2 regions of the Bradyrhizobium guangdongense genome follow, and region 1 is predicted to be linked to the other one. Evidence: predicted binding sites of a transcription regulator. Region 1 holds the regulator's gene; the other holds the start of a gene.

Region 1 (15,785 bases):
GAACCGCACGGCGCAGCGCCGCATGGCGGTCTTGAAGCCGCTCAAGGTCGTGATCGAGAACTATCCGGAAGGGCAGAGCGAGGAGCTCGAAGCGATCAATCATCCCGACGATCCCAGCGCCGGCACGCGCAAGATCAATTTCGGCCGCGAGCTCTATATCGAGCAGGACGACTTCATGGAGAACCCGCCCAAGAAGTTCTTCCGCCTGTCGCCGGGCAACGAGGTGCGGCTGCGCTACGCCTATTTCGTCAAATGCACCGGCGTGATCAAGAACGACAAGGGCGAGGTGGTGGAGCTACGGTGCACCTACGATCCCGCGACCAAGGGCGGCAACGCGCCTGACGGCCGCAAGGTCAAGGCGACCATGCATTGGCTGCCGGCAGCAACCTCCGTGCCCGCCGAGATCCGCGTCTACAACCAGCTGTTCGCCAATCCGAGCCCGGACGCCTCGAATTTCACGGCCGACCTCAATCCGAACTCGCTGGAGATCCTCTCCGACGCGCGGATCGAGGCCTCGGTGGCCGAGAGCAATTCGACCGAGCCGATGCAGTTCGAGCGCCAGGGCTACTTCGTGCGCGACAAGGACTCGACGCCCGCCAGACCGGTGTTCTCGCGCACCATCGGCTTGCGCGATACGTTCGCCAAGGAAGTCGCCAAGGGTTGAGAGGCGAGCATGAGCAGTGAGGCTGACGCCATCGTTTCCGCGATCATCGCGAAATGGTGCGCCGGCTTCGCGACGCTCGATGCGGCGGCACTGTCGTCGCTTTATGCGAAGAACGCATTCTTCTTCGGCTCCAATCCAAGACTCTATCGGGGAAGGGACGGCGTCGCAGACTATTTCAACGGCCTGCCGCGCTGGCGCAAGCCGAGCGCGGCGTTCTCCGAGGTGGAGGCGGCGCATGCCGGGCCGGACCTCATCAACATGGGCGCAACCATCACGTTCGGCTTCGCCAGCGAGCGTTCCGATCTCGTCGTCAAGATGAGCTGGGTCATCATGCGCGAGGATGGCGACTGGAAGATCGTCAATCACCACGCCTCGGCGAAGGAACCGCTGATCTGACGCGGGGGCGGCACACGGTATCGTCATTCCCGTGAGCGAACGAACCTGCCTCCGCTGCGTTGGGCGTGGATCCCAACAAGGACACCACCCATGCAAAACATCGCAGAGCATATGGACGTCATCGGCGCCGACGGCGTTCACGTCGGCACCGTCGATCGCGTCGAGGGCAACCGCATCAAGCTGACCAGGAAGGATAGCGGCGAGGGCAGCCACAAGGGGCATCACCATTTCATCGACAAGGGCCTCGTCGCCGGGATCGAGGGCAACAAGGTTCGGTTGTCGGCCAACGCCGAGGTGGCCGTGACGATGGAAGAGGAAAAGTAGAAACCCAGCGCCTTCGTTCCTGATCCGTACCGCTATTCGGCGGCCTGCACGTTCCGGTAGTCTCTGGGCCCATCTCATATCGCAGGGTTGCCGGGGAATGGCGGAGCAGGGCCGGTCCGTACGCTCTCAGGGTCTGGCCGGGACCTGGCCGGCAGGCCGGATCGCATCGGCCGGCGGCTTCGTGCCGGCGGGCTTTGGCGCCTGGCCCGCAATCTTCGGGACGCTGCGGGAATGGGCTAAGGCGGAAGCCGGCGCCGGGCGGCTGTTCCCGTGGGTGCCCATCGCTTTCGGCTGCGGTATCGCGCTCTACTTTGCCGCCGATCACGAACCGGTGCTGTGGGTCGCCGCGACCACGGCTCTGGCGCTGACGCTTGGTGCGATCCTGTTGCGGCGGAGCCGGCTGTTTGCACCCACGATTCTGATCGCAGCCGTCGCGGCCGGCTTTGCCATGGCGACCTGGAAGACAGCACGCATCGCCCACACCGTGCTCGCAAAGCCGCTCTATTCGGTGTCGCTGTCGGGCTTCGTCGAGACCCGCGACATCCGCGAACGCACCGACCGCTTCGTGCTGCGCGTCACCGCGATAAAGGCCCAGCGCAGCGACGTGACGCTCGATCGCGTCCGCCTCTCCGTGCGCAAGGGGACGGCGCCCGATGTCGGCAGCTTCGTGCAGTTGAAGGCGCGGCTGATGCCGCCGCTCGCGCCGCTGCGGCCCGGCAGCTACGACTTTTCGCGCGACATGTTCTTCCAGGGCATCGGCGCGTCCGGCTTTGCGATGGGCGCAATCACGGTGTCCGCTCCTCCCGATGCCGGCGGCTGGGGCTTGCGTTATTCCGCTTTCATGCAGGGCCTGCGCGATTCGATCGACGCACGCATCCGCGCCACGCTCGATGGCGACAACAGGGCGATCGCGACCGCGCTCCTGACCGGTCGCCGCGATGCGATCACCACGCCCGTCAACGACGCGATGTTCATCTCCGGGCTGGGCCACGTCCTCTCGATTTCCGGTTACCACATGGCCGTCGTCGCCGGTGTCGTGTTCTTCACCGTTCGTGCGCTGCTGGCGCTGATCCCGGGCCTTGCGGCCGGTTTTCCCATCAAGAAATGGTCGGCCGCAGCCGCGCTGGCCGCATCCGCATTCTATCTGCTGCTCTCGGGCGCGGAGGTCGCAACCCAGAGATCGTTCTTCATGACCGCGGTGGTGCTGATCGCGGTGATGGTGGATCGCCGCGCCATCACGTTCCGCACGCTGGCCGTGGCTGCGCTGATCGTGCTCGCGGCCGCACCGGAAGCGCTGGTGCATCCGAGCTTCCAGATGTCGTTCGCCGCGACGCTCGGGCTCGTGGCGCTGGTGCAGATCGGCATGCCGAACCTGTTCGCATCTCCCGATCATTCGACGACCGCGCGGATCGCGCTGTGGGGCGGCCGCGAGATCGCGATGCTGTTCATGGCCTCGATGATCGCGGGGCTCGCGACCACACCTTACGCCGCGTTCCACTTCCATCGCGTCACGCCCTACGGCGTGCTCGCCAATCTCGCTGCGATGCCAGTGGTCTCCGCGCTGGTGATGCCGGCCGGGCTCCTGGGATTGCTCGCCGCACCGTTCGGACTGGACGGTGTGTTCTGGTGGCTGATGGGGATTGGCATCGACTGGATGATTGTGGTCACGCGCTGGGTGGCGGCATTGCCAGGCGCGGTCGGCCATGTTGCCGCCTTCGGTACTGCGCCGCTGATTGCAGCGAGCCTCGGCCTCGTCCTGATGGGCCTGCTGCGCACGCCGCTGCGCTGGTCGGGTGCGCTCGTGCTCGTGGCGGCAACGATCTGGGCCCTGTCGGTTCGGCAGCCCGACATTCTCATTGCCGGTAACGGCCAGAACGTCGCGGTGCGGGGCAGGGACGGGGAGTTGCATCTGATCAGGACGAACAAGGACGCTTTCCTGCTCAAGGAGTGGCTCGCGGCCGACGCTGACCCGCGCGATGCCGGCAGTGCCGCGCTCGGTGACGGGGTGTCGTGCGACGAGTCCGGTTGCGTGGCGCCACTCGCCGATGGTCGCATGATCGCGCTGGCGCTGCGCAGCGATGCGCCGGCCGATGATTGCAGTCGGGCCGCGCTGGTGGTGACATCAAGGCCGGCGCCGCCGGATTGCGCCGCGATGGTGGTCGATCGGCCGCGTCTTGCGCGACAAGGCGCGCTGGCGCTGACGCAGCGCGGCGACGGGTTTGCGGTCCAGTCGGTAAGGGCGAGGGGCGCAAACCGCCCCTGGTCGCCGGCGGCAGCCGGCGAAGGAGATTTCGAACTGACCCTCATGCCACGGTCGGCGGCGCCACGCGCTCGGGACGCAACTCCGTCGGAGGCCGACTTCCAGGCCGAGGACTAAAACCGGTCTTTCAGCCGATCGGCAGACGCGGCGGTGTCGGACGACTGTCGGCGATGATCTGCGGCTTGTGCTCGCGCTCGCCGAGCGGCTGGGTCACGGGCAGTTGCAGCACGGTGGCGCGCTGGCCTTCGACGAGCTGGGTCACCAAGACATATTTGCCATCGGGGAATTCGATCGCATCGTGATGACGATCGGGAACGTGCGGATCGATCTTGCCGAACTTGCCGACGCGCGAGTTGACGGTGCGCGTCCAGATCCACCTGTTGTCGTAGCGGACGTTATCGGCGAAGGCGAGCTCCGTTCCCGGCAGCAGGCAGACCGCGACGGACATGTCGGCTTCGGAGGCGAAGCCGCGTGTCGAGGTGCCGCGGAACGTTGTCGTGACGATCGTCTCGCCGACTTCTGCGGGACGCGTCGCGACGGCATGCAGGCTATAGTCACACATCGGGTGCTCCTCTATCAGGATAGCAACCCGCGCCTCTGTCCTGGAGGCACAGGCCTCTATCAGAGTGTAAGTCTGCGAGGCTCTGCTTGGTTGTAGGCAAATCTGCGGCTTGGGTCCGCTGGCCATAATCACAATATCTTTCCCGAACGCCTAGGAACAAAGCCTGCTCCGGCGCATTCGGCAGACCTTCTGCATCAATATCCGGAGCATCAATGTCCGGCCGGTGCCGACCAGCCCGAATATGGCCAGGCCGACTGCTGGACGGAGTTGAGGGCATTGCGGGATTGCTGGCTTGTCGCTTGCTGCGCCTTGCGGACGTGATGCTGCGGTTGCGCGGCGAAGGCGTTCGGCGCTGACGCGGCGATCAGGGCCGTCGTGACGGTGCTCAGGATGATCTTGCGCATGGTGGTCTCCTCGGTCTCGAGGCCTTTGAAGCAATGAAGGCTTCGCTTCGTTGCAGCCTGCCGGGGATTTAGCGCTGGAGAGATGGCCGGATAATCTGTGCAAAACCAGAAAGACTATCCAGCCGGAGCGGACAATCGTCCGCTCCATCGTTTGCTCGCGCGAGAGCGCTTAGTACTTCCGGTACAGCCCGATCAGCTTGCCCTGGATCTTCACCCGGTTGGGCGGCAGGATGCGGACTTCATAGGCGGCATTCGCCGGCTCGAGCGCAATGGAGGCGCCGCGGCGGCGGAAACGTTTCAGGGTGGCTTCCTCGTCGTCGATCAGCGCGACCACGATATCGCCGGTGTCGCAACTCTCGTTGCGTTGGATCAGCGCCATGTCGCCGTCGAGAATGCCGGCATCGACCATCGAATCGCCGCGCACTTCGAGTGCGTAGTGCTCGCCTGCGCCGAGCATGTCCGGCGGGACGCTGATGGTGTGGCTGCGGGTCTGCAGCGCCTCGATCGGCGTACCAGCCGCGATGCGGCCCATCACCGGCACTGCGACGGGGCGTTCGCCCTCGTCGGCGGGCGGGCTCGATGTCGTGCGCACCTTGCCGAGATTGCCCTCGATCACGCTCGGGGTGAAGCCGCGGCGGTTACCGGCGGCGGCCTGGAGCTCGGGCAGCTTGATCACTTCGATCGCGCGGGCGCGGTTCGGCAGGCGGCGGATGAAGCCACGCTCCTCGAGCGCGGTGATCAGGCGGTGGATGCCCGACTTCGAACGCAGATCGAGCGCGTCCTTCATCTCGTCGAAGGAGGGCGGCACGCCGCTTTCCTTCAGCCGCTCGCTGATGAACCGCAGGAGCTCGTATTGTTTGCGCGTTAACATCTCGACCAAAATCCCCCTGACGATGTCGTTCGATTCCGAGACGCTGAAGTCAGCGATAAGCCGTTACATGCTCGAAACAAATCATGAACGGACACTATATGTTCGATACATGTTCCGCAACTGCTTAATTTACCGTGAACGCGACAAAGTTCGCGGAACGGTTGCGAACGCTGTGTTCAAACAGGCAGTCGCAGCACCTCGCAAGGCGCTCCCGCTTCGGCCTTGGGGGCGAACGGCGGGCGCACGAGAAGTGCCTGTGCCGCAGCGAGATTCGCAAGCAGCGAGGAGTCCTGGTGATTGACGGGAACGGCGATGAGCGTGCCATCGTCACGCACTTCGAGACGCGCGCGGAGGTAATCCTCGCGCTGGTCGTTGGCGCGGACATCGCGCCCGAGCACCGCGCGCTCGCGGCAGTGATGAACCACCGAATGGCCTGAGAGCGCGCGAATCAGCGGCACCATGAACAGGAAACCGCACACGTAGGATGACACGGGATTGCCGGGCAGGCCGATCACGCGCATGGCCCCGAGACGCCCGTGCATCATCGGCTTTCCCGGCCGCATCGCGATCTTCCAGAACGCCATCGAGGTGCCTTCGTCCCGAAGCGCCTGCTGCACCAGATCGTGGTCGCCGACCGAGGCGCCGCCGGTCGTGATCAGGATGTCGGCGCCGGACTGGCGCGCGCGGCGGATGCCCGCGGTGGTGGCTTCGAGCGTGTCGGCGGCGACGCCAAAGTCGATGGTGTCGGCGCCCTCGCTACGGGCGAGCGCGTGCAGGGCATAGCCGTTGGAATAGACGATCTGGCCATGACCGGGGGTGGTGCCCGGCATCACCAGCTCGTCGCCGGTGGCGAGGATCGCGACCTTCGGACGACGACGAACGGGAAGCTGCGGGTGGTTCATGCCCGCTGCGAGCGCGAGCCCGCGATCGGTCAATCGGGTCCCCTGACGGAGCAGCACGTCGCCTTCGTGAAAGTCGATGCCTGCGGGGCGGATGTGCCGGCCGCTAATCGCGGCCTCTTTGATCGTGACGCGCTTGCCGTCTGTGACCGTGTCCTCCTGGATCACGACGGCGTCCGCGCCATCGGGAACGACTCCGCCGGTGAAGATTCGTACCGCTTCACCAGCGCCGACAGCTCCTGCGAAGGGCCGTCCGGCCGCGACCTCTCCAATGACGGTGAGCTGCGCGTCCACCCTTGCCGCGTCTGCCGCGCGGACGGCATAGCCATCCATCGCTGACATCGCTTGCGGCGGTTGCGTGCGCCGCGCCGCGACATCGCGCGCAAGCACGCGATGGAAGGCCTCATCGAGGGCAATCATTTCTTCCGGCAGCGGCTCCACGCCGGCAAGCACCGCGGCGAGCGCGTCGGAAACCGGCATGAGGGCCACGGGTGAAAGCTCCTGCTTGGGCGAGGCAATGATCACGTTGCGGCAAGCGTTCTAGCCGAGAGCGCGCCGCGAGGCAAAATGGTAAGCGGGCGCTGACGTGAGCTACTTCTGCATCAACAGCCGCACCAGCTCGGCCTGCCGGCTGACGCCGGTCTTGTCAAAAATCTTCGACAGATGACTGCGCGCCCGGCGTCCTGCCGACGCTGAGCGGCAACAAAGGATTGCGCGGCGCCCAGCCAAGCAGATCGTGCACGCGGGCGGGATCGATGCGCGGCGACAGCAGGCTCGAAAGACCGTTGCCGGGGCGTAGATGCCAAACAGCACGCGACCGCCTACGGCGTCATCGATGCGCTCCATCACGCTCGACCAGCGCCCCTGTTCGACCGCAGCGTCGTAGATCGCCCCCACGAGGTCCAATACGGCGTCCTTCGAAAGCACGCCGGCGCGCATTCCAACCTCCACGAGTTGCAATGCAGCATAGGAGCGCAGTTTCAGAGCGGGAACAAGCAGAGAAAAGCGGCAATCAGGCGTTGTTGCCGCGGAGCCGCAAGACTTTGGCGGTCAGGCCCGTGCGGATCACGACGTCGTCGGATCCACGTTCGACGTCACGTCCGGTGCTTGGAGCCCTTGATCCCTGTCGGGCATCGGATCGGCCTGGGCCTTCAGATCGGCAGCCTTGCTGATCAGCTTGGCGGAAAGCTCAGAATCCGAGGTGGTTCTGGCGAATTTCATCAGCAGGGAGGCCTGCCTGGTGAGATAGGTTTTGCCCAACACGTCGATACGTCCGTCCGATGTAGAATTCCCAACGGACTCATGAGTCCCGGAAGCAGGCATTCGTTCCCGGAACTCTGTATAAAAATGCACAAAGTGAGTTGGTTCCACATCTTTGGGCGAAATAGTTCCTGCAGCCGCCGCCCTGAAAGATCGGAGCCGCCAGATCAGATCCCCAGCGCCTTCAGCGCATGCCCGACGTCGAGGGGCGACGTCACGTGCACGGCCTGCAATCCGCGGGCCCGCGCGCCTTCGATGTTCTCGGCAAGGTCATCGAAGAACACGATCCGGTTTGCCGGTATGCCCATTGCGGCGACGACATGGTCGAAGGCTTCGGCGTCCGGCTTGCGCAGGCCGATGCTGGAGGACAGATACATCTCGCGGAAATGGCCAAGCAAGTCGGCATATTCCTTCGAGAAATGGTCCACATGGGGCCGATTGGTGTTCGAGAACGCATAAAGCGGCATCCGTTTCGCCGCGCGCGGCAGCAGCTCCGCGATCTCGGGCATCTCGCCGGCGAAGATCGCATTCCATCCCTCGAGGAATTGCGCATCCGAAATGCCGATGCCGAGCGAGGCGCGCAACGAGGCGAAATAGTCCTCGTCGCTGAGCTTGCCGACCTCGTGCAGCCGGTAGGCCTCGCTGTCGCGCACATAGCGCGCGACGATGGCTTCGGGCTTGCACCCCGCGTGTTGCGCCCAGCAGGCGATCGCCTTGGAGAAATCGATGTCGAGCACCACGCGCCCGAGGTCGAACAGAAGCGCATCCGCGCCGCCGGGAGAAAGCGAAGTCATTGCGTCAGTACCGGTAAGGCTCGTGGTCGAACAGCGGGAACGCGCTGAACACGCTCGGCGCGTTGGTTGCCGTGGCCGGGTGCAGGCAGGATTTGTTGACCTCGGCGAACGAGGTGGCGCCCAGCAGACCGAGGCAGCGCAGCACCTCGTCCTCCAGTAGTTCCAGCATGCGCGCCACACCAGTTTCGCCGGCGGCGGCCAGCGCCCAGCATTGCAGCCGGCCGATGCCGACGAGGGCGGCGCCGGCGGCGATCGCCTTGACGATATCGGTGCCGCGGCAGATGCCGCCGTCGATCATGATCCGGGCGCGGCCCTTCACGGCGTCGACGATCTCGGGCAGCACATGCATGGCGCCGCGGCCATGGTCGAGCTGGCGTCCGCCGTGGTTGGAGACGTAGATCCACTCGACGCCGTGATCGACCGCGATCTGCGCGTCCTCGGCGGTGGCGATACCCTTGAGGATCAGCGGAATCCTGAACTTGTCCTTGATCATCTTCACGGTCCGCCATTCCAGTCCCTTCTGGAAATCGCCGCCGGTGGCGCGCAGGCGGCTCTCGCGTACATAGCGCTTGGCAATGTCGCGCTCGCGTCGGCTGTAATGGGCGGTGTCGACGGTCAGGCAGAAGGCCGCATAATTGGCCTTCTCGGCGCGGCTGACGACGTCGGCAACGAACGCGTCATCGCCGCGGACATAGAGCTGATACATGCGCAGCGCATCGGGAGCGGCTTCGGCGGTCTTTTCCAGGCCGGGCTCGGAGACGGAGCTGAGCATGTGCGATGCCCCGAAGCTGCCGGCGGCGCGTGCAACGCTCGCCGCGCCGTGCGGGTCGAAGATCTCCAGCGCGCCGACGGGCGCGAGCACCACGGGCAGGCGCATCCTGCGGCCGAACTGCTCGACCGAGCCGTCGACCTTCCGCACGTCACGCAGCACGCGGGGGCGGAAGGCGATCTCGTCCAGTGCCATTCGGTTGCGGCGCATCGTGGTTTCGGTTTCGGCCGCGCCCACGATGTAGTCCCAGGCATTCTGGTTGAGATTGGCGCGGGCCTTTCGGATGAACTCGTGCAGGTTCTGGAACGGCTCGTTGCTGGCGCCGAGTTCGACGTTCCGTTCCGGCCGGAGCGCTTCGTTCATTGTTTCCTCCCGAGAATTTGAAGCCTTATGCCATCGCCTATCCGGTTCGGACCTCCAAAACCATCCTAAAATCGCATAGCTGCGAGGCGTGGCTCGGCGGCCGATTCCCGCTCTCCCGGGGCCGGTCTTCCGAACGTTGCCAAATGTTTAGGTTCAGGGCGAAGGGATTTTTACCGCGTACCCGCCGGCGTGGCAGGCCGGCCTTGAAGAAACCAGAATGATATTGTGAGAACCGGCTTGGATCGCCATTTGCATGGCGGCTGCCAAGCCTCAAAAAGAACCGCTAAGCGAAAAGGCCACCCATTCCATGCGGAAAACCCTGCTGTTCCCCCTGGGCGCGCTCACCGGAGCTTGCCTGACCCTCCTCGTATCCGGTCCGCAGGGCGGGCTGTGGGCGGCACGGGCGGCGGCGGGTACGGATGATGCCTATTCCCAGCTCAACCTGTTCGGGGAAGTGTTCGAGCGGGTGAAGGCGAGCTATGTCGAGAAGCCCGACAATGCCAAGCTGATCGAAGGCGCGATCACGGGCATGGTGACTTCGCTCGACCCGCATTCACGCTACATGAACGCCAAGGCCTGGACCGAGATGCAGGAGACCACCTCCGGCGAATTCGGCGGGCTCGGCATCGAGGTCACGATGGAGGAGGGCCTGGTCAAGGTCGTCTCGCCGATCGACGACACGCCGGCGTCCAAGGCCGGCATCATGTCCGGCGATCTCATCAGCAAGATCGACGGCGACGCGGTGCAGGGCATGACGCTCGAGCAGGCCGTCAACAAGATGAAGGGACCGGTCGATACCCAGACCAAGCTCACCATCTTGCGCAAGGGCGCCGACGCCCCGCTCGATGTCGCGATCAAGCGCGAGATCATCCATGTGCGCCCGGTGCGCTTCCACGTCGAGAACGGCGACATCGGCTACATCCGCATCACCTCCTTCAACGAGCAGACCACCGATGGCCTGAAGAAGGCGATCGCCTCGATCTCCAAGGATGTCCCGCAGGACAAGCTCGTCGGCTACGTCGTGGACCTGCGCAACAATCCGGGCGGCCTGCTCGACCAGGCCGTGTCGGTGTCGAGCGCGTTCTTGCAGCGCGGCGAGGTCGTTTCGACCCGCGGCCGCAATCCCGAGGAGACCCAGCGCTTCACCGCCCATGGCGGCGATCTCATCAAGGGCAAGCCGCTGGTGGTCCTGATCAACGGCGGCTCGGCCTCGGCCTCCGAGATCGTGTCCGGCGCGCTGCATGACCACAAGCGTGCGACCCTGATCGGCACGCGCTCGTTCGGCAAGGGCTCGGTGCAGACCATCATCCCGCTCGGCGCCGGCAACGGCGCGCTGGCGCTGACCACCGCGCGCTACTACACGCCGTCGGGCCGCTCGATCCAGGCCCAGGGCATTGCGCCCGACATCGAGATTCTCCAGGACGTGCCGCCCGAGCTGAAGGGCCGGATGGACACCATGGCGGAGTCGCAGATGCGCGGCCATCTGCAGGCCGCCGACGGCAAGGAGCAGACGGGCTCCCAGTCCTACGTTCCGCCGGAGGAGAAGGACGACAAGGCGCTGCATGCGGCCTTCGACTTCCTGCACGGCGTCACCGTCAATGCGGCGGCCGCGAAGCCGGCTCCGAAGACGACGGTGCCGAACTAGGCTTAGTCGCCCTTGCGCGCTTAAGAGATCGCCCGGGAGTGGATGTCCACTCCCGGGCGAATTCGTTTCAGCCGAGCTGCGCCGGGCGTGCTCTCTTGTGAAGTCTAGCCCGCCTCGCGGCGCCTACCTTCACTGCCGCCACGCTGCGCGAGGCGGCTGCGGTGGAGCGCGAACAGCTCCAGCACCTTGTCGGCCGGCTTTGCGGCGCTGAACAGATAGCCCTGCATTTCGGTGCAGCCGAGCGCGCGCAACAGCCGCTGCTGCTCCTCGGTCTCGACGCCTTCGGCCGTGGTCGCCATGCGGCGAGCGCTGGCGAGATTCACCACGGCCTGCACGATGCTGGCGGAGCCGTCGGGGCCGGCGATGTCGCTGACGAAGCAGCGATCGATCTTGATCTTGTCGAACGGGAAGCGATGCAGATAGCTCAGGGAGGAGTAGCCGGTGCCGAAATCGTCGAGCGCGATGCGGACACCGATGGCGCGAAGCTGGTGCAGGATCGCAAGCGCGGTGTCGTCGTCGCGGATCAGCACGGCCTCGGTGATCTCGAGCTCGAGCCGGCTCGCCGGCAGGTTGGAGGCGGCCAGCGCCGCCATGATCTTCAGCGCGAGGGTGCCGCTCTTGAACTGCACCGGGGAGACGTTGACAGCGAGACGGATGTCGTCGGGCCAGCCGGCCGCGTCGCGGCAGGCGGTCGCCAGCACCCATTCGCCGATCTCGTTGATCAGCCCGGTGTCCTCCGCGATCGGGATGAACTCGGCCGGCGAGACCATGCCGCGTTCGGGATGACGCCAGCGCACCAGCGCCTCGCAACCGGTGATGCGATCGTCCTTGAGGCTCAGGCAGGGCTGGTAAAAGACTTCGAGCCCGCCGACAGCGATGGCCTGGCGAAGATCGATTTCCAGCTGGCGCCGCTGGCGCACCTTGGCGTCCATCTCCGGCTCGAAGAAGCGATAGGTGCGGCGGCCGGCGGATTTGGCGGCGTACATCGCCATGTCCGCATTCTTCAGGAGCTGGTCCAGCGCGGTGCCGTGTCCCGGGGCCAGCGCGATTCCGATGCTGGCATCGGTGGTGAGGTGATGGCCCATGCAGTCGAACGGCGCGCGGATCGAGGCGAACACCCGTGCAACGAGCTCGCTGACCTCGTCCTGCGAGGACACCGCGCTCTGCACGATCGCGAATTCGTCGCCCCCGAGCCGTGCCACGAAGTCGGTCGGGCCTGCGCAGCGGCGGAGGCTCTCGGCTACCGATTTCAACAGCTCGTCACCGACGAGATGGCCGAGTGCGTCGTTGACGCCCTTGAATTCGTCGATATCGATGTAGTGCACCGCGAGCTCTTCGCCGTCCGCTATGGCGGCGAGCTCCGCGCGCAGATGTTCGTGGAACGTGGTGCGGTTCGGCAAATCGGTCAGCGCGTCGTAGTGCGCGAGGTGGGTGATGCGTTCCTCTATGCGGCGGCGTTCGGTGATATCCTCATGGGTCGCGACCCAGCCGCCATCGGCGAGCGGCTCGTTGACGATCTGGATCGAGCGGCCGTCGGCGGTATCGACAACCATGGAGTTGCGGACATGGATGTCGCGCAGCACGAGGGCGACATACTGGTCCACGTTGCCCGTGAACGAGCCGGTTTGCTTGCGGTGCGCGATGATGTCGCGGAAGCTGCAGCCCGGTTTCACGACCTCCGGCGCCAGACCGTACATTTCGATATAGCGCTGGTTGCACACCACGAGCTGCTGCGAGGCGTCGAACAGCAGGAGGCCCTGGGTCATGTTGTTGACGGCGCGGTCGAGGCGCTGCTTCTCCAGCGTCAGCCGCTCCCGTGACATGCGGTGCTGCTCCAGCAGTTTGCGCACGATCGCGATCAGCACGCCGGCGATGGCGAGCGCGGAAGCGCCGGCGATGGAGATCAGGATTCCGATCTGCTCGCGCCAGTCCGTCAGGGCCGCCGCCCGCGTCGTCGTGGCCATCATCAGGATCGGGAAATGGGGCAGGGCACGCGCGGAGATCAGCCGGTCTTCGCCGTCGACGGGACTGACAAATCGGCCGGCAAAGTGATCGAGGCCGAAAACCCTCTGCTGCTCGAACGAGCCGGTCTTGAAGTTTCGCCCCATCAATTCGCTGGAATGGGGATAACGGGCGAGCAGCGTTCCGTCCCGGTGCAGCATCGAGATCGTCGCGCCTTCGCCGAGCACGACGGAGGCGAAGAACTTCTCGAACCCGGCAGGCTCGATGCCGCGTCCGACGACGCCGAGGAATTCGCCGTTCGGTCCGACGATCTTGCGCACGATGAGAATCGTCCATTGGCCGGAGATTCGGCTGTGAAGCGGCTCGATCAGGACGTCGGGCGCCTGAGGATCGTATTTGAACGTACGAAAATAGGCACGATCGGCAACGTTCACTTTCGGTGACGGCCATGTCATGGACGAATTGATCACGTTGCCTTCGTCGTCGATGACGTTGACGCCGCCGATATCAGGCAGCGCTTCGATTTTCGAGCGCAGCATCCGGTGGGTGTCCTGGCCGGCGAGGCGTTTGCGATAGTCGTCTGCATCGGCGACGCCGATGGCCCGCACGTGGTCGACGAAATCCCTCTGGATGACGGCGAAGTCCTGGAGTTGCTGATCGAAATGATGGGCGAGCAGCAGCACGGTGTTCTCCAGCTCGCGGCCGGAGTTGCGCAGCGCGCGTTCACGGAAATTCTGCGCCATCAGCACCGCGCCGACGGCAATCGCCGCGATCAGGAGTGTGCCGCCCACCACGAGCCAGCGGATCGGTCCGCTACGCACGAAGGCGTGGTCAAGCAGGCGACTGCCGTATCCCGTCATCATGTCAATCGTTGCCGCGCACACGTCAGGGTCATCAAGCGAGCCCTGTAACATCCGTCGGTTTACGGGGATGATGTGGAGGTGACGTTAGGAAGTACGGTTAACGCGCCCTGAACCCCGGCACGCAAATGCGCTGGACGCCCATGGCGCACGGACCCCGCAAGCGGTCGCGGTGAGGGAATCGACCGGCACGTCGAAGTGGGAGATCAGGCGCGGTAGTGGCCGGACTTGCCGCCGAGCTTCTCGACGAGGTGGATGCCCTCGATGCGCACGCCGCGTTCCACCGCCTTGATCATGTCGTAGATGGTGAGGCAGGCGACCGAGACGGCCGTCAGTGCCTCCATCTCGACCCCGGTGGGGCCGGTCACCTTGACGCTGGCGCGGACGACGCAACCCGGCAGCTTCGGATCTGGCGCGATGTCGACAGTGACCTTCGACAGCGCCAGGGGATGGCAGAGCGGGATCAGCTCCGAGGTACGTTTCGCCGCCATGATGCCGGCGATGCGCGCGGTGCCGAGCACGTCGCCCTTCTTGGCATTGCCTGAGATGATCAGATCGAGCGTCGCCTGTTCCATGACCACGCGCCCTTCGGCGATGGCGAGCCGCTCGGTCGCGGCCTTGGCCGAGACATCGACCATCCGCGCCTCGCCGGAGGCGCCGATATGGGTGAGGGCAGGGCTCGCCCTCTTCGAAGGCTTGGACTTCGCGGGTTTACGCGCCATGTCAGCGCGTGCCTGTGGCGCGGGGCTTGGTCTCGCGCGCGAGCAGCGTGCGCGTCGCGGCAGTCACGTCGGCTTGCCGCATCAGGCTCTCGCCGACCAGGAAGGTCGACATGCCAACGCGCTCGAGCCGGGCGAGGTCGCCAGGCGTGAAGATGCCGCTCTCGCCGACCATCAGCCGTTCCCGCGGGATCAGCGGCGCCAGCATCTCGCTGGTCGCAAGCGTGGTCTCGAACGTACGCAGATTGCGGTTGTTGACCCCGATCATCGGCGAGCGCAGCTTCAGCGCCCGGTCGAGCTCGGCGCGATCATGGATCTCGATCAGCACGTCCATGCCATAGGCGATCGCGGCGTCTTCGAGGTCCTTGGCGGTCGCATCATCGAGCGCGGCCATGATGATGAGAATGCAGTCGGCGCCATGGGCGCGCGCCTCGACGACCTGATAGGTGTCGAACAGAAAATCCTTGCGCAGAACGGGGAGCGAGGTCGCCGCGCGCGCCGCCACCATGAAGTCGAGATGGCCCTGGAACGAGGGCGTGTCCGTCAGCACCGACAGGCAGGCCGCTCCGCCGGCTTCGTAGGCCTTGGCCAGCAGCGGCGGATCGAAATCGGCGCGGATCAGCCCCTTGGAGGGCGAAGCCTTCTTCACCTCGGCAATCAGGGCGTAGTCGCCATTGGCGTGCTTGGCCCTGATCGCGCGCACGAAGCCCCGGGGCGCGCCTTGCGCCTTGGCTGTCGCTTCGACGGCGGGGAGCGGCTGGGCGCGCTTGGCCGCCGCGATCTCCTCGCGCTTGTAGGCTTCGATCTTGCTCAGGATATCCGACATGACAGGCTCAGCTGTTCGAGACAGCGATCAGATGCTTCAACCGCGCGTTCGCCGCCCCGCTGTCCAGCGATTTCGCGCCGATCGCGACGCCCTCCTTGAGGTCCCTGGCGCGGCCGGCGACAATGAACGCGGCGGCGGCGTTGAGCAGCGCGACGTCGCGATAGGGGCTCGGCTTGCCGTCGAGCACGTTTTGCAGGGCGATCGCAT
Region 2 (15,785 bases), 3.4 Mb from region 1:
GAGGCGCCGACCCATTTCGAGGCGCCCACGGGAAGCGTGCTCGCGATCGACTACGAGGCCGAGCAGGGACCGACTATCGCGGTGCGGCTGCAGGAACTGTTCGGCCTCAACACCCATCCCTCGATCGCCGCCGGCAAGGTGCCGCTAGTGCTCGAATTGCTGTCGCCGGCGCAACGCCCCGTGCAGGTGACGCGCGATCTCCCCGGCTTCTGGCGCGGCAGCTATGCGGCGGTCCGTTCCGACCTGCGCGGCCGCTATCCGCGCCATCCCTGGCCGGATGATCCGGCCGGCGCGATGCCGACCCGGCGCGCAAAGCCGCGCGGCACCTGAAGCCATTAACCGTCCGCTCATCCTTTTCGTCAAAATAGCGCCGGCTCCGCCGGGCGTTCGCTCGCGGGCGGGCGTGCCGCGTGGTGAAATCGAGCTCTCCGGCTCGGAAGTGGTGTGATGCGTAACATTATGATCTTCGCGGCCATCATGATCGGCCTCGGCACCTTCATGGCGCAGATGGCGGACAGGGTGAGCTCCGCGTCCGCCACCTCAGTGCCACGCACGACCGTTGCGGTCGCGGCGACCGCGCCAGCTGGCGGCCGCAGCCTCAACATCCCCCGCGACATTCGCGGCCACTTCCAGGCCGAAGGCCGCATCGACGGTCAGCGCATCGGCTTCATGGTCGACACCGGCGCCTCCGCTGTGGCGCTGAACGAGACCTCGGCCGCGCGCTTCGGCCTACGTCCCTCGCGCAGCGAATACAACGCCACGGTCACCACCGCGAACGGCACCATCAAGGCCGCGCGCACCCGCATCGCGATGCTTGATGTCGGCGGCCTCATCGTGCGCGACGTCGATGCCATGGTGCTCCCCGACGCGGCGCTGTCGGAGAACCTGCTGGGCCTCTCCTTCCTGTCGCGTCTCAGGCGTTTTGAATACGCCAACGGCCAGATGGTGCTGGAGCAGTAGGGTCGGGCAGTAGCGCCCGGATAGTTTGGTCTTGCGCTGACCATCCGCGGGCCCCGCTTTTCGTTGCCAAACTGCCGCAATTGTCAGCCATAAGCCTTTATTCCTGCCTTCCGCTGCGGCCCGGCATTCGCTAAGGCTGCACCAATTCAAGCCCCTTTCACGAGACCGTCTCCATGTTTCCCAAGCCGAAATCCGTGCTTTTGCCCAACACCTACGCCTTCGAATCCGAACCGATGGTGAAGCCGACCGGTTTTCGCGAATACGACGCGCGCTGGCTGTTCCAGAAGGAAATCAACCTGATGGGGATCCAGGCGCTCGGCATGGGGTTGGGCGCGCTGATCGCCGAGCTCGGCGTCAAGCCGGAGATCGTCACAGGCCATGATTTCCGCGGCTATTCGGCCTCAATCAAATATGCGCTGATCTCCGGCCTGATGGCCGCGGGCTGCAAGGTGCACGACATCGGGCTTGCGGTGACGCCAATGGCGTATTTCGCGCAGTTCGACCTCGACGTGCCCGCGGTCGCCATGGTGACCGCCTCGCATAACGACAATGGCTGGACCGGCGTGAAGATGGGCGCCAACCGTCCGTTGACCTTCGGCCCCGACGAAATGACGCGGTTGAAGGAAATCGTGCTCAACGCCGCGTTCAAGAACAAGGCGGGCGGCTCCTACCAGTTCCACGAGAATTATCCGGCGCGCTACATCGCCGATCTCACCAATCGTCCGAAGCTCAAACGCAAGCTCAAGGTCGTTGCGGCTTGCGGCAACGGCACTGCCGGCGCGTTCGCGCCGCAGGTGCTGGAGGCGATCGGCTGCGAGGTGATCCCGCTCGACACCGAGCTCGACCACACCTTCCCGAAATACAATCCGAACCCCGAAGACATGGAGATGCTGCACGCGATCCGCGATGCGGTGCTGCATCACAAGGCCGATGTCGGCCTCGGCTTCGATGGTGACGGCGATCGCTGCGGCGTCGTCGACAACACCGGCGAGGAGATCTTTGCCGACAAGGTCGGCGTGATGCTGGCGCGCGACATGTCGGCGATCCACAAGGACGCGCAGTTCATCGTCGATGTGAAGTCGACCGGCCTGTTCATCACCGATCCGGTGCTGCAGAAGCAGGGCGCCAAAACCGCCTATTGGAAGACCGGCCATTCCTACATGAAGCGCCGCACCAACGAGACGGGCGCGCTCGCGGGATTCGAGAAGTCCGGCCACTTCTTCTTCAACAAGCCCTACGGCCGTGGCTATGACGACGGCCTGGTTTCGGCGATCGCGATCTGCGACATGCTCGACCGCGCGCCCGGCAAGTCGATGGCGGACCTGAAGAACGCGCTGCCAAAGACCTGGTCATCGCCCACGATGTCACCGCACTGCGCCGACGAGGTGAAGTACAGCGTCATCGACAAGGTCGTGAAGCACTTCGAAAGCCTGCAGGCCAAGGGCGCCAAGATCGGCGGGCAATCGATCCGCGATCTCGTCACGGTGAACGGCGTGCGCGTCACTGTCGAGGACGGCAGCTGGGGGCTGGTGCGTGCCTCCTCCAACAAGCCCGAACTGGTGGTCGTGGTCGAGAGCCCCGTCTCCGAGCAGCGCATGCACGACATGTTCGAGATGGTGAACAGCGTGCTGCGCACCCATCCCGAAGTCGGCGAGTACAATCAGAAGATTTGAGGTGAGGGAGGCGTGATGCAGGCCTCTCACACCGCTGTCATGCTCCGGCTTCACCGGGGCATCCAGTACGCTGCGGCTTCTCCGTATCCCCGCACTGTCTCTGGAAGACCGGATCGTCCGGTCTTCGCCGGGCGATGACAGCATCTGTATGGTGCGCCTTACGCCGCCACCACGGCAGGGATCGGCAGCGTCGTCACCGACTTGATCTTCTCCATCGCGAAGCGCGAGGTGACGTTCTTCAGCGGCACGGCGGCGATCAGCTTCTTGTAGAAGACGTCGTAGGCCTGCATGTCCGCGACCACGACGCGCAGCATGTAATCGACGTCGCCGGCCATGCGATAGAACTCCATCACCTCGGGCATCGCGCTGACCGCCTCGGCGAATCTCTTGAGCCAGGCGTCGGAATGATCGGAGCTCTCCACCGACACGAACACGGAGATACCCAGCCCGATCTTGTTCTGATCGACCAGCGCGACCCGTTTCAGGATCACGCCGTCCGCCTCCAGGCGCTGGATGCGCTTCCAGCATGGGGTCGAGGACAGGCCAACACGGTCGCCGATTTCGGCTACCGACAGGGAGGCATCCTCCTGGAGTACCATCAGGATCTTGCGGTCGATGGCATCGAGGCGGCGGCTGGTCTCAGGGATCTGGACGGCGGCATCGGTCATTTGAAGAACTTTGTTCCAATATGATGGCTGATTTCCGTCATATAGAGGAAAATCTTCTATCGCAAGCCCATAATCTCAGCGCGCCCCTGCAAAGGCTCTAACGGCGATCACATAAAAACTGTTCAACTTCAATGCGTTGGGGCGCGGCGGTGCCGCCGCCATGCCGGGTGCATTTCAGAGCTGCGGCGGCCGCGGCGAATCGCAGCGCGTCCGGCACCCCGGCGCCCTCGGCGAGCCGAAGCGTGAAAGCGCCGTGGAAGACGTCGCCGGCCCCGAGCGTATCGACCGCCTCGACCGGAAAGGCCGGCGTCTCCTCCAGCGTGCCCGTCTCGTTCAGCCAGATCGTGCCGCGTGGGCCGCGGGTGGCGGCGAGGAAGGCTGGCGTCAGCTTGGCCAAGCGCTTCAAGGCTTCGGCGTCGCCGGCGACGCCGGCGGTTTCCTGCGCCTGCTCGCTGGCGAACAGCAGATGCGAGGCGGCCTTCAGCAGGACGTCGGTCAGCGCCATCGCCCGGTCGACACCGACGATCACGGGAATGCCGCGCCGGTGCGCCTCGGTGCAAATATCGTTGCAAAAGGCGCCGCAGCGGCTCTCGACCAGGACGGCCTGGCAATCCGCGAGGAGTTCGGCTGCATCTGCTAGCTTCACGGTCCACAGCGCGGGATCGCGATAGATCGTCAGCGTTCGTTCGCCTGATGCGTCGATGATGATCGCGGAGACGGGTGTCGCCGCGCGCGGTATGCGCACGATATGTGCGGTGTCGATGCCCTCAGTCGCCATCTGGTCGAGAATGAAGTCGCTCGACGTTTCCCGCGCGTCGCCCATCGGTCCGGCAAACGCGACGCGCCCGCCGAGCCGCGCGATGGCGATCGCAGCATTGAGCGCGTTGCCACCGCAGATCTCGGTCATATGCGTCGCATTTGCCTTGCTGCCGCGCGCCGGCACGACCTCCACACGAAAGGTGAGGTCGCGCACGGGCATGCCCACGCAGAGGATGCGCGGCGCGATCTCGGATGGCGCCATCGCCGGTCAGCTCTTGTCGTGCACCCAGCGGCCGAGCAGGTGATGGGCGATGGCAAACGGATGCGGGCCGGCGAGCCCGTCCGGGTGCGTCCGCTTCAGCATCAGGGCCGCTTCCTCGCGCGAGAACCAGCGCGCATCTTCCAGCTCCATGCGATCAACGACGATGTCCTCGCTCACCGCCCGCGCGCTGCAGCCGATCATCAGGGATGACGGATACGGCCAGGGCTGCGTCATGTAGTACTGCACGTCGGTGCAGCGAATGCCCGACTCTTCGAAGATCTCGCGGCGAACCGCGTCTTCGATGGTTTCGGCGGCCTCGACGAAGCCGGCGAGGCAGGAATACATGCCCGGCGGAAACTGCTTCTGTCGGCCGAGCAGGCATTTTTCGCCTGATGCCACGAGCATGATCACGACCGGATCGGTGCGCGGAAAATGCTCGGCCTTGCAGGCGGGGCAGTCGCGTTTCCAGCCACCTTCCTTCATCGCGGTACGCGTGCCGCAATTGGCGCAATAGCCGTGGCGCTGATGCCAGCTGACCATCGACTTCGCCATTGCGATCGCCGAGAGCTCGTCAGGCGGGATCGCACCCTGCATCGCCATGCCGCGCAGTTCAGTGACGGTGTAGTCCTCGCGGCCGAGCAGCTTCTCGGCGGCGGCCTGGGCGAGACCCATGCCGAATATCGCCGCGCCATCGCGCAGGCCGAGGAAGATCGTGCCGGGATTGGCGCCGCATTTCAGCGCTTCGTCGATCGAGAGCAGCGCGCGCACCTTGTCGCTCTCGCGCTTCACCACGAGCGAGTCGCGGTAGACGACGTAGGCACGCGACGAGGATTTCTGCTCCATCGCGAAGAGTTTTTCGTCGTCGCGGCGCAGATGCGCGGCGCGATCGAGGATGTTGGTAACGAAGGCTGGTTGCCCCAGCGGAAACGCGTCGAATGCTGACATTTCTTGTTCTTTCAACCCAACCAGATTTTTCGGCGAAGCGCGCTGATGAAATTCTGAACCTCTGCGGCATCATGGGCCAGCGGCGGCATCACGCCCCAGACCGGCCGCGGCCAGGCGGCATCGCTGGTGCGGCGCGCGATGATGTGGACGTGAAGCTGCGGCACGAGGTTGCCGAGCGCTGCGACATTGAGCTTGTCGCATTTGGTGATCTCCTTCAGCGCGCGCGAGACGCGGGAGATCTCCGTCATCAATTGCGCCTGCTGCACTTCGTCGAGATCGATGATCTCGACTGCATCCACCCGCGGCACCAGCAGCAGCCAGGGATAGTGCGCGTCCTTGATGACCAGCACCTTCGACAGCGGCAGATCGCCGATGTCGATGGTGTCCTCTTTCAGGCGGGAGTGCAGCGACCAGGTGGGTTCGGACATGGATGCTTCCGGATGGCCCGATGGGAGCGGGCGTGTTCGGCTCCGACCATACGATACCGATTCCCTGAGGGGAAGGATCGTGCCCCGCTGTCACCGCATACACGGTCGTCGTACCGGACAAGCGCGCCTCGAGCGCGCGCGGAATTGTTTCCGAATCGCTTCGAGATGTCGAGCAATGCCATGTCGGCCGATCGCGCCGCCGCTCGACGTCAGCTCCAGCAACACGCGCTAGACGATTGCTTCGGTCATGTCAGGCCTCCGTTGACGTGCCAGACCTGCCCGGTGACGTAGGATGCTTTTGCAGATGCCAGGAAGGCGACGACCGCGGCGACCTCCTCCGGCCGTCCTCGGCGGCGCATCGGGATCAGCGCCTCTGTCGCCGCGATCTGATCCGGCGATAGCCGGCTCTCGCTGGGCTTGTCCTTGACGATGAGGCCAGGCGAAACCGCGTTGACGGTTATGCCGTCCTTCGCGAGCTCCATGGCGGTGAGTCTCACCAGTGCTTCCAGCGCGGAGCGGCTTGCCGCGGTTGCCGCGAACGGCGCGAATTCGGGCCGGATCGCATGCGCCACGAAGGACGACACCGCCACGATGCGCCGGTCTTGTCCGGCACGCAGCAACGGAAGTGCAGCCTCGACCATGCGCGTGAAGGCCAGCGCGGATTCGTCCATCGCCTGGCGGAACTGATTCGCCGGCATGCCGATGGCGCTGCCGCGGCGGGCGTGGCCGCCGACCAGGATCAATCCGTCGAGGCGGCTGAACGCGACTTGCGCGGCGGCGATGGCATTGATGACGGCTGCTTCCTCTGCGAGATCGCCGAGGCACTTTGCAACGACCGCACCCTTCGCTTCGGCCTCAGCCGCGGTGGCATCGAGACCTTCCGCGTTCGCGCGCGTGTGCAACAGAAGCGCGATGCCGGGTGCGGCAAGTAGCTTTGCGGTGGCGCGGCCGATTCCGCTGGCGGCGCCGGTGACGAGATAGACGCGGGTGATGTCTGACATCAGGATGCTGTGATAGCCGGCGGCAGGGCGCCGGTGCGGTGGAAATGGCTGAGGAAGGTGCGCCTCGCCGACTCCTGCGGATTACGCTCGGATGGAGTTCCGGCGGCCGTTCTTAGCAAGGTGGTCCGACCAGCGAAAGCGTAAGCCTATCGGCTGGGCAGGTCAGGAAATGCCCGGATGCTGGGCAAACTCAACCTGTTCAAGCCGATACCCGCTTGCTTTCCGCGTCCTTTGGCCCCAAATAGGGACCGGGAGATTGGCGGTGGACGAGCCACTCGCCAACCGGGTCAGGTCCGGAAGGAAGCAGCCCTAACGAGGTCCGGATCGGGTCGCTCGTCAGTCTCCTACCTGTTTTTTCGAGCGAACCAGCGCCGGCGGGCCTCCCGCCAGCGCGCTCCTTTCCGCAAAAGCCGGCCGAGAGAGATTTCATTGCGGATCGACCGATGACCGACGCTGGCGCCCCTCAAAATCCCGACAGCGCCGGCCCCGCCGGCAACGCACCCTACCGGGTGCTGGCGCGCAAATACCGCCCCTCAAGCTTCGACGATCTGATCGGCCAGGAGGCCGTGGTCCGCACCGTCTCCAATGCGTTCGAGACCGGGCGGATTCCGCAGGCCTGGATCCTCACCGGCGTCCGCGGCGTGGGCAAGACCACCACCGCGCGCATTCTGGCCCGCGCGCTCAACTACGAGATGCCGGACGGCTCGGTGAAGGGCCCGACTATCCACATGCCGACGCTGGGCGTGCACTGCCAGGCGATCATGGAAAGCCGGCACATGGACGTGCTGGAGATGGACGCGGCCTCGCATACCGGCGTCGACGACGTCCGCCAGATCAATGACAGCGTGCGCTATGCGCCGGCCAGCGCCCGCTACAAGGTCTACATCATCGACGAAGTCCACATGCTGTCGACGGCGGCGTTCAACGCCTTCCTGAAGACGCTGGAGGAGCCGCCGGAGCACGCCAAATTCGTGTTCGCGACGACCGAGATCCGCAAGGTTCCGGTCACCGTGCTGTCGCGCTGCCAGCGTTTCGATCTGCGCCGCGTCGAGGCCGATGTGCTGATGAAGCACCTTGCCAACATCGCGGCCAAGGAAAACGTCGAGATCGAGCCGGAAGCGCTCGGCATCATCGCGCGCGCCGCGGAAGGCTCGGTGCGCGATTCGCTGTCGCTACTCGATCAGGCGATCGCGCATGCGGCGGGGCAGGTGAAGGCCGATGCAGTCAGGCAGATGCTGGGCCTCGCCGACCGCACCCGCGTCATCGACCTGTTCGAGTCGCTGGCGCGCGGCGATATCGCCGCGGCCTTCAAGGAATTCCGCGATCAATACGACGTCGGCGCCGATCCCATCGTTGTGCTCTCGGACCTTGCCGAGTTCGTCAATTTCGTCACCCGCGTGAAGATCGTGCCTGCTACGGCCGACAACGTCGCCTATGGCGAGACCGAGCGTGTGCGCGCCAAGGAATTTGCCGCGAAGATCTCGATGCGGGTGCTCTCGCGGATGTGGCAGATGCTGCTCAAGGGCATCACCGAGGTCCAGGGTGCGACGCGCCCCGCCGCGGCCGCCGAGATGGTGCTGGTGCGCATCGCCTATGTCGCCGACCTGCCGGCGCCTGACGAAGCGATCCGGATGCTGGAACAGAACGGCGGTGGCTCGCCGGTCGTGAGCGGAGGCGGTGCGGCACGCAGTAACGCGCCGTCTGCGCCGATGGCCTCAGCTGCATCCGTTACGTCAGCTGCGCCAGTTCGCATGCCGACGTCATCGCCCTCAGCGTTCGGCGGTGCCGCGCGGCCGCAAATGGCGGCGCCCGCGCCGGATCCGCAAGGTGCGGCTCCCCAGCTGCGCATCACGAGCTTCACCCAGCTCGTCGCGCTTGCCAGTCAGAAGCGCGACGTCATGACCAAGGCCGCGCTGGAAGGCGACATGCGCCTCGTCCGTTTTGAGGAGGGCCGGCTCGAAATCGCGCTCGAGCCGAACGCCTCGAAGGCCATGGTCACCGAGCTTGCGCGGAAATTCGAGACGTGGACCGGCCGGCGCTGGACCATCATCGTATCCAACGAGCAGGGCCAGCCGACGCTGCGCTCGGTAAACCAGGCGGCGAAGCAGGAACATGCGCGCACGGCAGAGGCCGACCCGCGCGTGCAGGAGGTGCTGTCGCGCTTCCCCGGTGCAAAGGTCGTCGAGGTCCGCAAGCTTGCCCCCGAGACGCCGGAATCCAATATTAACGCGGACTATGGCAGCGACGATCCGATCGACGGTTCCGACGACGATCTCTGAGCCACTCTTTCCAAGGACGAATACCCATGGCTGATTTTCTCGGCATGATGAAGCAGGCGGCGCAGCTGCAATCCAAGATGCAGGAGATGCAGGAATCTCTCGCCAATGTGGAGGTCGAAGGCATCTCGGGCGGCGGCCTGGTCTCCGTGCGCATGACCGCGAAGATGGACGTCAAGGGCATCAAGATCGATCCCTCGCTGATGAAGGCCGAAGAGCGCGAGGTTCTGGAAGATCTGCTCGTCACGGCGCTCGGTGATGCCCGCCGCAAGGCCGAGACCGCGATGCAGGAGAAGATGCAGTCGCTCACCGGCGGGCTCGGCCTGCCGCCGGGGCTGTTCGGCCAGTAACATGGGCGCGGTTGCAGGTCCTGAGATCGAGCGGCTGGTTCAGCTTCTCGCACGGCTGCCGGGCCTGGGTCCGCGCTCCGCGCGGCGCGCGGCGCTGCATCTGATCAAGAAGCGCGAAGCGCTGATGATGCCGCTGTCCTCCGCCTTGCAGGTCGCGCTCGACAAGGTCCAGGTCTGCAAGACCTGCGGCAACATCGACACGCAAAATCCCTGCACGGTCTGCACGGATCCGAAGCGCGACCCGGCGATCATCGTCGTCGTCGCCGACGTTGCCGATCTCTGGGCGCTGGAGCGAGCCAATGCGACGCAAGGGCGCTACCACGTGCTGGGAGCGACGCTGTCGCCGCTCGACGGCGTCGGTCCGCAGGACCTGACCATCGACGCGCTGGTCGCGCGTGCGCATGCAGCCGAGGTGCACGAGATCATCCTGGCGCTGAATGCGACCGTCGACGGCCAAACCACCGCGCATTACATCACCGACCTTCTTCAGGACGCCAACGTCAAAATAACCCGGCTCGCGCACGGTGTACCTGTCGGTGGCGAGCTTGATTATCTCGATGAGGGCACCCTATCGGCAGCGATGCGGCAGCGGACCCTGTTCTAGAGCGTTTTCGAGCGAAGTGGATCCCGGTTCGCGTGAAGAAAACGCGTCAAAACGAGAATCTCCATCCAGACTTACGGAACGGACGACATGACGAAACTTTTCGCCACACGCTTTGCTTTGGTCGCGACGATGCTGCTGCTGGTGACCCCGGCGATCGCCGCGCAGCAGGAGGACGAGGCGCCGCCGCCCCCGAAGCCCGGCAAGCCGATCAGCGCCGGCGAGGTGCTCTCGGGCGAGCTGAACGCCATGAAGATTCGCGACGTCAAGAACGCCGGCAAGCGGATAGCGATGTACCAGATCACCTCCGAGCCGCGCCGCCTGCCGGCGCCGAACGGGCTGTGCGATCTCGAGACCGGGCCCGAGACGTTCCAGCTCGTCACCTCCAGCGACGCGCAGGCCTCGCAGCTGAAATCGTTCGTGGGCAAGGAGATCTCGGTCAAGGTGGACGAGATCACCTGCGCCAGCGATCCCGGCCAGATGAGCGAGGCCGTGGTGACGAAGTGGAGCTTGGTGAAGAAGTAGTAGGGAGCGAACCGCTCTCTCCCTGTCATTGCGAGGAGCCCTTGCGACGAAGCAATCCAGAGTCTTTCCGCGGATGCATTTCTGGATTGCTTCGCTTCGCTCGCAATGACAAGGGAGAGCGCCGCGTCACACCCTCACTGGCCCCAGCGCCTCGAAGTGCCCGCGCTTCTGCAGCCAGGCCAGCAGCACCAGGCTCGGGATCGCCACCAGCACGCAGATCACGAAGAACAATGGCCAGCCGGTTGCGCTGGCGACGAAGCCGGCGCCCGACGAGAGATAGGTCCGTCCCACCGCCGCAAGTGCGGTGAGCAGCGCATATTGCGTCGCGGTGTGCAGCGGGTTCTGACACAGGGCGGAGAGATAGGCGACGAAGATCACGGTGCCGACTGCGCTGGTGAAGTTCTCGGCGCAGATCGCGAGCGCCAGCGCCCATTGATTGGTGCCGACCACCGCGAGCCAGGAGAAGGTGAGGTTGGCCAGCGCCTGCACCACGCCGCCCAGCCAGAGCGAGGTCGCCAGCGAATAGCGCCGCGCGACGAAGCCGCCGGCAAAACCACCGATCAGGGTGGCGGCGAGACCGACGCCCTTCACGATCGCCGCGTAATCGTTGCGGGTGAAGCCGAGGTCGATCACGAATGGCGCCGTCATGGTGCCGGAGAACGCGTCGGTGAACTTGAACAGCACCACGAAAGCGAGCGCGGCGAGCGCATCCTTGCGCGACAGGAATTCCGAGAAGGCGCCGATTGCCGCGTGCAGCACGCGCGTGAACGCGGTCTCGTCGTGCGTCGCCGCTTCCGCCTGCACGGATTGCTCAGGCTCGGTCGCGACCAGCGCCGTGACCGTTCCGATCAGCACCATCGCCGCCATCACCACATAGCCCCACATCCAGGCTGACGGACGTGGAATGCCGCTGCTCTCGAAGCCCGAGACGATGAACAGCGCACCCGCAGTCGAGACCAGCATGCCGATGCGATACGCCGCGACGTAAGACGCCATGCCGGCCGCCTGCTCGCTCTCCGGCAGGCTCTCGACGCGGAAGGCATCGACCACGATGTCCTGGGTCGACGACGTCGTCGCCACCAGCAGCGCGCCGAGTGCAACGTAGAATGGCGAACTGGCGGGATTGGTCATCGCCAGCAGCAGGATCGCGACGATCAGCAGTATCTGCGAGAACAGCAGCCAGCCGCGCCGCCGCCCGAAGGCGCGGGTGAACAGCGGCACATGCAGCGCATCCACCAGCGGCGCCCACAGGAATTTCAGCGTGTAGGGCGTGCCGACCAGCGCGAACAGCCCGATGGTCTTGAGATCGACACCGGCCTCGCGCATCCACACCAAGAGCGTCGATCCCGACAGCGCCAGCGGCAGCCCCGAGGAGAATCCGAGGAACAGCACGATCAGCACTCGCGGTTGCAGATAAACGGCCAGGCTGTCGCGCCAGGACGTTGCGGGGGCATCGGTGCCGGCGGGCGAAGTCGCGTCGGGTGCAGTCATAGGAAGGTGTTAGCAGATTCTGGGGGCGCTGCCTCATCTCCCTCTCCCCGTTCTTACGGGGAGAGGGTTGGGGTGAGGGGCATCTCTCCACACGGGAGGCGACGACGGACCTGTACCCCTCACCCGGATCGCAAGAGCGATCCGACCTCTCCCCGCAAGCGGGGAGAGGTGAGCGGCTCACTCCCCCGCCTGGAGCTTCCTTGGAAACAGCTCGCCCGCTCCCGCCACCAGCCGCGGGCCCTCCGCCGGTGTGTCGGTCTTGCTGAAATCCAGCTCCTCGATCCGCCCCGCGCGCTTCTCGATCTTGTCGGCCGAGATCAGGATCTGTCGGACATCCTCGTTCGCGTCGGCGAAATGCTTCTGCAATTTCAGCACGCGGTCGCGCAGGCGGCCCAGATCATCGCCGAGCTTGATCACCTCGGTCTGGATCAGGTCGGCGGCGTCGCGCATGCGTGCATCCTTCATGATCTGCTGCATCACCTGGATCGCGAGCATCAGCAGCGAAGGCGAAACCAGCACCACGCGGGCGCGATAGGCTTTCTGGATTACGTCGTCGAAACCGTCATGGATCTCGGCGTAGACCGATTCCGACGGCACGAACATGAGCGCCATCTCCTGGGTTTCACCGGTGACGAGGTATTTTTCGGCGATGTCGCTGACATGCTTCATCACGTCGCCGCGCAGCCGTTGCGTGGCAAGGCGCTTCTCCTCGTCGGTGCGGGCGTCGTGCAGCGCGGTCATCGCTTCCAGCGGGAATTTCGCGTCGATGCAGAGCGGGCGCTGGTCGGGCAGGAATACGACGCAGTCCGGCCGCTTTCCGGTCGAAAGCGTGAACTGGAATTCGTAGGACCCTTTGGGAAGACCGTCCTGGACGATCGCCTCCATCCGGGCCTGGCCGAAGGCGCCGCGCGACTGCTTGTTGGCGAGCACGTCGCGCAAGGTCGTCACCTGCGTAGTGAGGTCGGTGAGGTTCTTGTGTGCGCTGTCGATAATTCCGAGCCGCTCATGCAGCGCGCGCAGGCTCTCCATGGTGTTGCGGGTCGAATGTTCCATGGACTGGCCGACCCGATGGGTCACCGAATCCAGCCGCTCGTTGACCGCCCGCGCCATCTCCGCCTGCCGGCCGGCCAGGGCCTGGGTCATGGCATCGACCCTGCCCGAGGCTTCGCTCTGGGCGTGCAGGACCTGGGCGAGCCGCTCCTCCAGCTCGTCGGCCCGGATCGCACTCGCCATCGCGAGTTCCGCGCCGCGGCGCCCGGATCGCGCGATCACGACGGCAATCACCACCAACAGGATGAGGACGAGCGCGCCGAAGCCGATCAGCGCATCGATCGTGCGCACCGGCCAGTCGCCCAGCATGAAAATGATATCGTTCATGGCTGCCCTTCTAGCCGATTCGGCGGCCAAGGGCGAACGAAGAGGGAACGGGCTCGGTTAACGGTCCCCTCGTTTTTATGGTTAACGAAAGCTGAAGTTTTATGGTTAGCGGAGCGTTAACGTGTTCCCGGCCGCATTGACCGCTTGTCGCGCGCGGCTTAAATCGCCCGCCATGGCCCTCAGAGAAATCATCATCCTGCCCGACAAGCAGCTGCGTCTGGTCTCCAAGCCGATCGAGAAGGTCACCTCGGAGATCCGCAAGCTTGCCGACGACATGTTCGAGACCATGTACGACGCGCCCGGCATTGGCCTGGCGGCGATCCAGATCGCGCAGCCGCTGCGGCTGATCACCATGGACCTCGCCAAGCCCAACCAGGACGGTGAGACCAAGCCGGAGCCGCGCGTCTTCATCAATCCGGAGATCCTCGCCTCGTCCGAGGAGCTCTCCACCTACGAGGAAGGCTGCCTGTCGATCCCTGAATATTACGAGGAGGTCGAGCGGCCGGCGAAGGTGCGCGTGCGCTTCACCGACCTCGACGGCAAGGTGCACGAGGAGGACGCCGAAGGCCTTTACGCCACCTGCATCCAGCACGAGATCGACCATCTCAACGGCGTGTTGTTCGTCGACTATCTGTCAAAGCTCAAGCGCGACCGCGTGATCAAGAAGTTCGAGAAAGCCGCCAAGCGCGCTGAGTGAGTCAATTGTAACCGACTGGTGTTGTCCCACGCTCCCCTGCGCTCCCTCCCCCTTGTGGGGGAGGGTGGGGGAGAGGGGTAGACCAGCAAATGGTGCTCTCGATTCTCGGAGTGCCAACAACAAAGCGCCCGCGCTCACGGCGAGAGAGCGCGTCGTGTGGCACCCCTCTCCCCCACCCTCCCCCACAAGGGGGAGGGAACGCAGCGAGTTCTGTTGATGCCCCTCCGCCTGATCTTCATGGGCACGCCCGATTTCTCGGTGCCGACGCTGCTCGAACTGGTCGCGCACGGCCACGAGATCGTGGCCGTGTACACCCGTGCACCGAAGCCGGGCGGCCGGCGCGGGCTGCAGATGCAGCCGACCCCGGTCGAGGAGGCCGCGCGAAAGCTCGGCGTGCCTGTGCTGACGCCGAAGACGCTGAAGACGGAGGAAGCGCTGGAAGAGTTTCGTGGGTTCGACGCCGATGCGGCCGTCGTCGTCGCCTACGGCATGATCCTGCCGCAGGCGATCCTCGATGCGCCCAAACTCGGCTGCTACAATCTGCATGCCTCGCTCTTGCCGCGCTGGCGCGGCGCCGCGCCGATCAACCGCGCCATCATGGCGGGCGATGCCGAGAGCGGCGTCATGGTGATGAAGATGGATATCGGCCTCGATACCGGCGACGTCGCCATGGCCGAGCGCCTTGCCATCTCGGACAACATGACCGCGCTCGATCTGCATGATCGCCTCTCCCGCCTCGGCGCCGATCTGATGGTGCGCGCGATGGCCGCGCTCGACCGCGGCGGGCTCCAGCTGAAGAAGCAGAGCGAGGACGGCGTCACCTATGCGGCCAAGATCGACAAGGCCGAAGCGCGGATCGACTGGAGCAAGCCCGCGCACGCGGTGCTGCGCCACATCCACGGCTTGTCGCCGTTCCCCGGCGCCTGGGCCGAGCTTGAGAACGCTCGGGTAAAAATCCTGCGCTGCGAGTTGGCCAAAGGCTCGGGCGATCCGGGCACGGTGCTGGACGATCAGCTCACGATCGCCTGCGGGGAGGGCGCCATCCGCGTTCTCGAGCTGCAGCGCGAAGGCAAGGCGCGGATGCAGGCCACCGACTTCCTGCGTGGCGTCCCTGTGAAGCCGCCGATGCGGCTTTCCTGATGCCGCGCTACAAGCTCACCATCGAATATGACGGCGCGCCGTTCTTCGGCTGGCAGGTGCAGGACACGCTGCCCTCGGTGCAGGGTGCACTGGAAGCGGCCGTGAAGGCGATGACCGGCGCCGATCTGCGGGTGCACGGCGCCGGTCGCACCGATGCCGGCGTGCATGCGCGCGGCCAGGTCGCGCACGTCGATGTCGAGAAGCAGTTTCCGCCGGGGCGCTTTCGTGATGGCTTGAACGCGCATCTGCGCCCGCATCCGATCGCGGTGCTCGAGGCGGAGATCGTGCCCGACAGCTTCGAAGCGCGTTTCTCGGCGGTGAAGCGGCACTATCGCTATCGCGTCGTCAACACCCGCGCCAATCTCGCGCTCGACGTCGGCCACGCCTGGCGCGTGCCGCGCAAGCTCGATGCCGATGCGATGCATGCAGCAGCGCAGCGCCTGCTCGGCAAGCACGACTTCACCACCTTCCGCGACACCGAGTGCCAGGCCAAATCTCCGGAGAAGACGCTCGACCAGCTCGACGTGATGCGCGACGGCCGCGAGATCATCATCGTCACGTCGGCGCGCTCGTTCCTGCACAGCCAGGTGCGCTCGATGGTGGGCTCGCTGGTCTGGGTCGGCGAAGGCCGC

The links. The regulator LexA, encoded in region 1, represses DNA repair genes until DNA is damaged. The targets are predictions, from matches to a motif close to TGTTCNNNNTGTGTTCNG.
Region 2: the regulator LexA is predicted to act here: its motif matches at 13,349-13,366, upstream of X265_RS04435 (DNA recombination protein RmuC).

Annotation. Positions count from the first base shown of each region.
Region 1 covers NZ_CP030051.1:4,292,804-4,308,588, reverse strand. Annotated here, with positions in the region: gene X265_RS20625 (glutamine--tRNA ligase/YqeY domain fusion protein) at 1-664, shown strand, start outside; gene X265_RS20620 (nuclear transport factor 2 family protein) at 674-1,060, shown strand; gene X265_RS20615 (DUF2171 domain-containing protein) at 1,151-1,384, shown strand; gene X265_RS20610 (ComEC/Rec2 family competence protein) at 1,482-3,761, shown strand; gene X265_RS20605 (hypothetical protein) at 3,772-4,206, opposite strand; gene X265_RS20600 (hypothetical protein) at 4,416-4,610, opposite strand; gene lexA (transcriptional repressor LexA) at 4,780-5,481, opposite strand; gene X265_RS20590 (molybdopterin molybdotransferase MoeA) at 5,658-6,869, opposite strand; gene X265_RS20585 (hypothetical protein) at 6,972-7,319, opposite strand; gene X265_RS20580 (hypothetical protein) at 7,446-7,643, opposite strand; gene X265_RS20575 (HAD family hydrolase) at 7,808-8,434, opposite strand; gene X265_RS20570 (alpha-hydroxy acid oxidase) at 8,439-9,566, opposite strand; gene X265_RS20565 (S41 family peptidase) at 9,874-11,211, shown strand; gene X265_RS20560 (bifunctional diguanylate cyclase/phosphodiesterase) at 11,316-14,036, opposite strand; gene moaC (cyclic pyranopterin monophosphate synthase MoaC) at 14,240-14,755, opposite strand; gene trpC (indole-3-glycerol phosphate synthase TrpC) at 14,757-15,578, opposite strand; gene trpD (anthranilate phosphoribosyltransferase) at 15,586-15,785, opposite strand, start outside.
Region 2 covers NZ_CP030051.1:920,499-936,283, forward strand. Annotated here, with positions in the region: gene hrpB (ATP-dependent helicase HrpB) at 1-330, shown strand, start outside; gene X265_RS04365 (TIGR02281 family clan AA aspartic protease) at 448-960, shown strand; gene X265_RS04370 (phosphomannomutase/phosphoglucomutase) at 1,134-2,633, shown strand; gene X265_RS04375 (Lrp/AsnC family transcriptional regulator) at 2,792-3,301, opposite strand; gene X265_RS04380 (sugar kinase) at 3,399-4,322, opposite strand; gene nudC (NAD(+) diphosphatase) at 4,329-5,267, opposite strand; gene X265_RS04390 (HIT family protein) at 5,279-5,695, opposite strand; gene X265_RS04395 (SDR family NAD(P)-dependent oxidoreductase) at 5,941-6,696, opposite strand; partial or broken gene X265_RS41200 (amino acid ABC transporter ATP-binding protein) at 6,696-6,779, opposite strand; RNA gene ffs (signal recognition particle sRNA small type) at 6,948-7,044, shown strand; gene X265_RS04410 (DNA polymerase III subunit gamma/tau) at 7,140-8,975, shown strand; gene X265_RS04415 (YbaB/EbfC family nucleoid-associated protein) at 9,002-9,322, shown strand; gene recR (recombination mediator RecR) at 9,324-9,926, shown strand; gene X265_RS04425 (hypothetical protein) at 10,014-10,448, shown strand; gene X265_RS04430 (AmpG family muropeptide MFS transporter) at 10,575-11,939, opposite strand; gene X265_RS04435 (DNA recombination protein RmuC) at 12,117-13,316, opposite strand; gene def (peptide deformylase) at 13,489-14,013, shown strand; gene fmt (methionyl-tRNA formyltransferase) at 14,230-15,153, shown strand; gene truA (tRNA pseudouridine(38-40) synthase TruA) at 15,153-15,785, shown strand, end outside.